Linked DNA regions of Rhizobium lentis. The main gene of each other region encodes a partner of the protein of the gene in region 2 in a complex. Links are inferred from orthologs where the notes say so. Each region holds a gene or a part of one and is shown on either strand. Other genes may lie near its edges.

Region 1 (3,208 bases), 670 kb from region 2 along the record:
ACGATGGTGAGCTCCGGCACGATGACGAACCGGATTGACCAGTTGGAGAAAGCCGGCTTCGTCGAGCGCATCATCAATCCGCAGGACAGGCGCAGCGTGCTGATCACGCTGACGGATAAGGGGCTTGCGACCGTCGAAGAGGCGGTCGGCGCCCATGTCGCCAATCAGCAGCGGCTGACGCGCAATCTGACGGCCGAAGACAAGGCAGCGTTCGACCGGCTGCTCAAGAAATTCCTGTCTGATTTCGAATAGTCAGACAGCGGCCAATGCCTTGCGGACGCGCTCCAGATGCGCCGCGCGCCTGGCTTCCGTCGCGCGGTCCATGTCGTGCAGGCTCAGCATGCGGAAGACGAGCTTCTTCGAACAGAATGCGGCAATGCCGCGCTTCAGCAGTCGGCGGACGGGATCGCCCATATAGAGATGCACCAGCCACCACGGTGAACCCGTCGTCGTCAGCGCATAGAGCAGCCGGATATTGGTGAGCTCGGGAACGATACGGCCGCCCGCGGCATCATGGGTGAAGGCGACGCCGGGCGCGAAGATGCGATCGAAGAATCCTTTCAGCACCGCCGGGAAATTGAACCACCACTGCGGAAAGACGAGGACGAGACCTTCGGCCGCCTTCAGCCGGGCAACGATGTCGGCAACGGCCGAGGTATCGTAGGGCATATCGAAGTAACCGCGGCGCTCGGCTTCGGAGAGGCGCGGATCGAAGTCCTCAGCGTAGAGATCGATGAGATCGACGACATGCCCGGAGGCTTCCAGTGCCTCGCGAGCCGTGCGCGCCACCGAGGCGGCAAAACTTTCCGGCAGCGGATGGGCGAGTACCAGCAGAATCCGCATTGTTAGAACAGACTTCCCTGCTTGGGCGGCTCTGGCGGTTTTGCGTTGCGCTTCTTGGCGCTGGCAGGCGCCGAGCCGCCTTCGGTCGTCATAGCGCCGACGCGGCCGTCGGCAAATTCGATGGCGATGCCCATGCCGGCGGAGAGGGCCGACGCCTGCGAGACCGGCCTGTTGTCCTCATCGCGGATGACGGCGTAGCCGCGCTTCAGCACGTTCTTATAAGAGAGCGACTGCAGCACGCGGTCCTGCGCGGAAAGTTCGGCGCGGGCACGCGTCAGCTGATGGCGGATCGCCGTATCGGCGTGGCGCGATAGGTTGCCGATCCGCTCACGACTGCGGTCGGTGTGGGTCTTCAGCCGCGCCGGTAGCGAGGCGAGCATGGCTTCGGCGCGGTCGATGCGGGATTTCGAGCGATCGAGCAGGCGCTCGACGGTGCGCTCGGCGCGCGCCATACGCTCACTCAGAAGCTGGCGGCGTTCAGCGATGCGGTTGGAGAGCACGTCCGGGCGCAGATGCGAGGCGATACGCTCGAAGCCGCGGCGCTTGTTGATGGTGTTGAGCTCCAACCCGCGGCCAAGACCGGCCGCCGCTTCATCAAAACGCCGGCGCGGCAGAGCAAGAAGCTGATCCAGCGACGGCAATGCCCGCATCAGACCGCGGACGGATTGGCGGCGCTGATCCATCTGCCGGTTCATGCAGCCCTGCAGGCGCGCGGCAAGCGCGGCGGCCTGGGCCTCGAGTTCCGCCTTGACGGGCACGGCGATTTCCGCCGCACCGGTCGGCGTTGGGGCGCGGACATCGGCGGCGTAATCGATCAGCGTCCAGTCGGTCTCGTGACCGACGGCCGAGATCAACGGGATCCGGCTTTCGGCAGCGGCGCGCACGACGATCTCGTCGTTGAAACTCCAGAGATCTTCCAGGCTGCCGCCGCCGCGCGCCACGATCAGCACGTCAGGCCGCGGGATGGCGCCGGCCGGCTCCAGCGCATTGAAGCCACGGATGGCGTTTGCCACCTCCTCGCCGGACCCGTCTCCCTGAACCTTCACCGGCCAGACGATGACATGCACGGGAAAGCGATCGGAGATGCGGTGCAGGATGTCGCGGATCACGGCGCCTGTCGGCGAAGTGACGACGCCAATCACATGCGGCATGAAGGGCAGCCGCTTCTTCCGGGCGGCGTCGAACAGGCCCTCGGCGCCGAGCTTGCGCTTGCGCTCCTCGATCAGCGCCATCAGCGCGCCGGCGCCTGCCGGTTCCAGCGTTTCGATGACGATCTGATATTTCGAGGAGCCGGGAAAGGTGGTGACCTTGCCGGTGGCGATCACCTCCATGCCCTCCTCGGGGCGGAACTTCAGCCGCGAGAAAGTGCCCTTCCAGATAACGGCGTCGATGCGGGCGCGATCGTCCTTCAGCGCGAAATAGGCATGGCCCGAGGAGTGCGGCCCGCGATAGCCGGAGATCTCACCGCGCACGCGAACCTGGTCGAATGCGGTTTCGACGGTACGCTTGATCGAACCGGAAAGCTCCGAAACCGAATATTCGGCAAGGTTTGTCGGCGAATCGCTGTCGAAGAGGTTGCTCATCCTTTCCTTCTATTTCCATTGGCGGAAAACGGGAAGGTCGTGGCGCCGCCGGAACCTGTTTTCCCAGCTGCCGAAATCTTGACGCGGCAGAACCTGTCTCAGTCATTCCAAGCGTCGACCTCTTCGCGTCGTACGCAGGCGATCGTTGCAGGCGACAGAATGACAAGAAAAACGGGAAAATGTGCCTTAGTACGGAACGCTTAGATAAACAGTGCGTTTCCTACGAAAGGGATTGCTAACCACCGCAATACAAAGGATTTTCCGCAAATATCACCGGTAAATCTTTGTTAGTTGGCGCTTCCTATGCTTCCCCTCGTTCTCTCTGGGAAGGTGCTGAAATGATTATTCTCACAGCTGCAGCATTAGGCATCAGCGCCGGGCTCATGCGCTCGGCCGGCGTGATCGCGTTGGTGGCCGCGCTGATAGGAATAACCTTCGCGGTAGCGGCGATAACCTCGCCCGGGCCGGTCTCGCTTCTGGCGCTTGTTTATGCCGTTCTTGGCTATAATGGCGGCCTTATCCTCTTCGTGCTCGGGCTTTTTGCCAGCGCCCGCCTGCGTGCGGTCCGCACATCGCACTGATATCAGCCCAGGCAAAGGCTGGCGGCGTCAATTCGCCGTCGGCCGGTAACGAAAGAACTGGGCGCCGATATCCGATCCCTTCGCAAGCGGCTCCAGATAGGGCGGGATTTTTCCCTTGCCGAGCTCGGCATAGAGCCCGTCCGGCTTCAGCTTCGCGAGTTCTCGCGTCTGCAAGTCCTTCGGGCAGAAGGCAAGGGCCGT
Region 2 (3,243 bases):
ACGAGCCGATGACGACGCGCCCGCGCACGCCGCTCGCCTCGATCAGCGGCATGTCCGCTTTTTCCGTATGGGCAAAGGAGGGATCGATCTCCTCCTTGTCGTCGGGAAGTGCCAGCCAGGTCTGCAGTCCCGACATCAGCAGCGGGTGGCCGCGCAGATTGTCCGGTGTGCGCTCGGAATGCACGATGCCGCGGCCCGCCGTCATCAGGTTGATATCGCCGGGACGAATGACCTTTTCGGTGCCGAGGCTGTCGCGATGGCGGATCTCGCCGTCGAAGAGGTAGGTAACGGTCGACAGGCCGATATGCGGATGCGGCTTAACGTCGAGCGCCTCATTGGGCTTCAGGATCGCCGGTCCCATGCGGTCGAAGAAGATGAAGGGCCCGACGAGCCGCCGCTGCCGCGTCGGCAGCGCGCGCCGCACCTGGAAGCCGCCGATATCGCTGCTGCGCGGAATGATCAGGTTCTCGATCGCATCACAGGCGAAGGCATCGCCGGGCAGGGGATCTTTACCGGGAAAGAAGGACATGAGGGATCTCCGCTTGCAGGGACGTCGACCACAGATAGTCCCTGCAGCACCGCGCGTCCAACAGGATGTGCCGAAGAGGCTCCAGGATGTCAGATCGCGGTGAAGCCGTTATCGACGAAGAGATGAGCGCCATTGACGAAGCTCGATTCATCGCTGGCGAGATAAAGGGCGGCCCGCGCCACGTCTTCCGGTTCGCCGATCCGTCCCTGCTGCGCGGCGATCGCGGCATCCGAAACATCGACGCCGAGCGCCTGCAGGTCGGCGACCTCGCGCAGCCCGTGCGGCGTGCGGATGAAACCGGGGCAGACGGCGTTGCAGCGAATGTTTCGGTCGCGGAACTCGACGGCGATGGCGCGGGCAAACATGTGCACCGCGCCCTTGGTGGTGTCGTAGAGCACTTCCATCGGGGTGGCGGCGACCGCCGAGATCGACGAAGTGCAGACGATCGATCCGCCGCCGGCGGCAATCATCTTCGGCAGCACCGCCTTGGTCATCAGGAACATCGAGCGCACATTGACTGCGTGCAGCCAGTCCCATTCCTGAAGCGTCGTCTCCAGGAAAGGCTTGATGACGATGGTGCCGGCATGATTGAAGAGCACGGTTACCGCGCCATAGCGTTCCTCGACGCCGGCCACGGCAGCATTGACGGCTGTTTCGTCCGAGACATCGGCGGTCCAGCAGTCGGCCTCGCCGCCGGCATCACGGATCTGTTTCACGGTCTCGGCGGCAGCCTGGCCATTGCGGTCGATGATCGCCACGCGGGCGCCCTCGGCCGCAAACAGCTTCGAGGCGGCGCCGCCCATGCCCGTCGCGCCGCCCGAGATGATGGCGACCTTGCCCTTCAATCTGTCCGTCATTGTCTGTCCCCTCGTGGCTCCGGAAGGGATCATAGATCGACCGAAAGCCGATCGCCAAGCGTCTTCAAATGCAGCGTTCGCTACGCTCAGGCGCCATCAAGCGGCTCGACGCCCTGCGGCTTGCCAGCGCGGTCGAGCCTGATCTTCTCGATGCGGTTTTCGGCCGCGGAAAGCAGCGTCTCGCAATGTTTCTTCAGCGCTTCGCCGCGCTCATAGATCTCGATGGATTCATCCAGCGCCACGTCGCCGCGTTCCAGCCGGGCGACGATGCTTTCGAGTTCGGCGACCGCCTTTTCGAAGGAAAGGCCGGACACTTCCGGCTTGGCGCTGTCAGTCATTCTCAACCCTTCATCATTCTGAGAATATGCATGCCCGCCGATTCGGCGAGGCCCTCGAGATCATAGCCGCCTTCGAGCAGGCTGACGACCCGGTTCTTCGCGTGCCGGTCCGCCAGTTCGAGAACGCGCCCGGTTGCCCAGTCGAAATCCTCGCCCGTCAGGTTAATCTGCGCCAGGGGATCGCGGTGATGCGCGTCGAAGCCGGCGGAGATGATGATCAGATCCGGCCGGAAATCGTCGAGCGCCGGCAGCACGCGCGATTTGAACGCTTCGCGGAAATGGTCGCTGCCGACATTCGGCGAAAGCGGCGCATTGACGATGGTATTGTGCTTGCCCTTCTCCTCCTTGGCGCCGGTGCCGGGATAGAGCGGCATCTGATGCGTCGAGCAGAACAGCACCGAGGCATCGTCCCAGAAGATGTCCTGGGTGCCGTTGCCGTGGTGCACGTCCCAGTCGACGATGGCGACGCGTTCGGCGCCATGCCTCTTCTGCGCATGGCGGGCGGCGATCGCCGCATTGTTGAAGAAGCAGAAGCCCATTGCCGTCATCTTCTCGGCATGATGTCCAGGCGGGCGGGCGGCGACAAAGACATTGTCGGCCTGGCCGGAAAAGACGTCATCGACAGCCGCCATCGCCCCGCCGATGCCGGTCAGCGCCGCCTGCAGGCTTTTGACGCTGGCATAGGTGTCGGCTTCGAGCTGGTTGATCCGATCTTCCTCCTCGGGGATTTCCCGCATGACGGCCGTCAGATGCTCTTCCGGATGGGCGAGCAGCACGGCATCCTCGCTCGCCTGAGGCGCCTGACGGCGCTCCAGCCGCTCGAAATTCGGATGTTCCAGCGCGACATTGATGGCGCGGATCCTGTCGGACCGCTCGGGGTGGCCGGAGGGCGTCACATGCTCCAGGAAAATCGGGTGTTCGTAAAGACGGGTGCTCATGGAGACACTCTATCGATCGCTTATGTCATGTTCCACAGCAGATGGGGCATCGCCTGATGATTTCAACAAGCGCCGCTGCAGCGCTGCTGCAGCCTTGGGGAAGTGCCGAGCCTTCTTTCGCCGCTTTTGCCCCGAGGGAGATCGCCCCATCGACGTCGCGTGTTCTGCTCGACTTGAAAGGCGGCGGCGACACCTTGAGCCATCGCAGATTTCGTCCTTAAAAAGCAGTTCCGATTCAAGCAATTATGCAGTAATGTCGATGTGGGGGAATGGTGTAAGGCAGTATTGTTGATGAGTCAGTCGAAGCGCCCGGGGGTGGCGGAAATACGCGTGCCGTTTCGTGATGTCGATATGAACGGCCAGATGTTTCTAGCCTCCTATATTTCTTATGCTGAATCCGTCATAGCGAGCTTCTGGTCGGCGCGGCCCGACGTGGACGATGAACCGGTCTATAGCGCCAGCAAGATCTCCTGCATGCTGCATCGCCCGTTGCATCATGATGAGCCGGTGATCTTCACCGCCGCCATCGACAAGATCGGCACGCACTCCATCGGTTTCCTCGTTTCGATCGACACGGGAGA

The links.
Region 1: the proteins of J0663_RS13305 (region 2) and xseA are in contact, whole or in part, in a cryo-EM structure (PDB 8TXR), measured with the Escherichia coli proteins. The link is inferred for Rhizobium lentis from one-to-one orthologs.

What each region holds. Positions count from the first base shown.
Region 1 is NZ_CP071454.1:2,107,079-2,110,286, reverse strand. Bases 137-3,026 are described here. They hold xseA (exodeoxyribonuclease VII large subunit), read right to left. Parts: upstream 2,427-3,026; coding sequence 846-2,426; downstream 137-845. Other genes in these bases: J0663_RS10085 (hypothetical protein), read left to right, coding at 2,765-3,007; J0663_RS10095 (NAD(P)H-dependent oxidoreductase), read right to left, coding at 253-843; J0663_RS10100 (MarR family winged helix-turn-helix transcriptional regulator), read left to right, coding at 137-252. In the rest of the region: more of J0663_RS10100, read left to right, coding at 1-136; J0663_RS10080 (hypothetical protein), read right to left, coding at 3,035-3,208. UniProt on the Escherichia coli protein: Bidirectionally degrades single-stranded DNA into large acid-insoluble oligonucleotides, which are then degraded further into small acid-soluble oligonucleotides.
Region 2 is NZ_CP071454.1:2,775,096-2,778,338, forward strand. Bases 99-3,023 are described here. They hold J0663_RS13305 (exodeoxyribonuclease VII small subunit), read right to left. Parts: upstream 1,725-3,023; coding sequence 1,473-1,724; downstream 99-1,472. Other genes in these bases: J0663_RS13295 (pirin family protein), read right to left, coding at 99-529; J0663_RS13300 (SDR family NAD(P)-dependent oxidoreductase), read right to left, coding at 619-1,386; J0663_RS13310 (histone deacetylase family protein), read right to left, coding at 1,727-2,662; J0663_RS13315 (acyl-CoA thioesterase), read left to right, coding at 2,954-3,023. Outside these bases: more of J0663_RS13295, read right to left, coding at 1-98; more of J0663_RS13315, read left to right, coding at 3,024-3,243. UniProt on the Escherichia coli protein: Bidirectionally degrades single-stranded DNA into large acid-insoluble oligonucleotides, which are then degraded further into small acid-soluble oligonucleotides.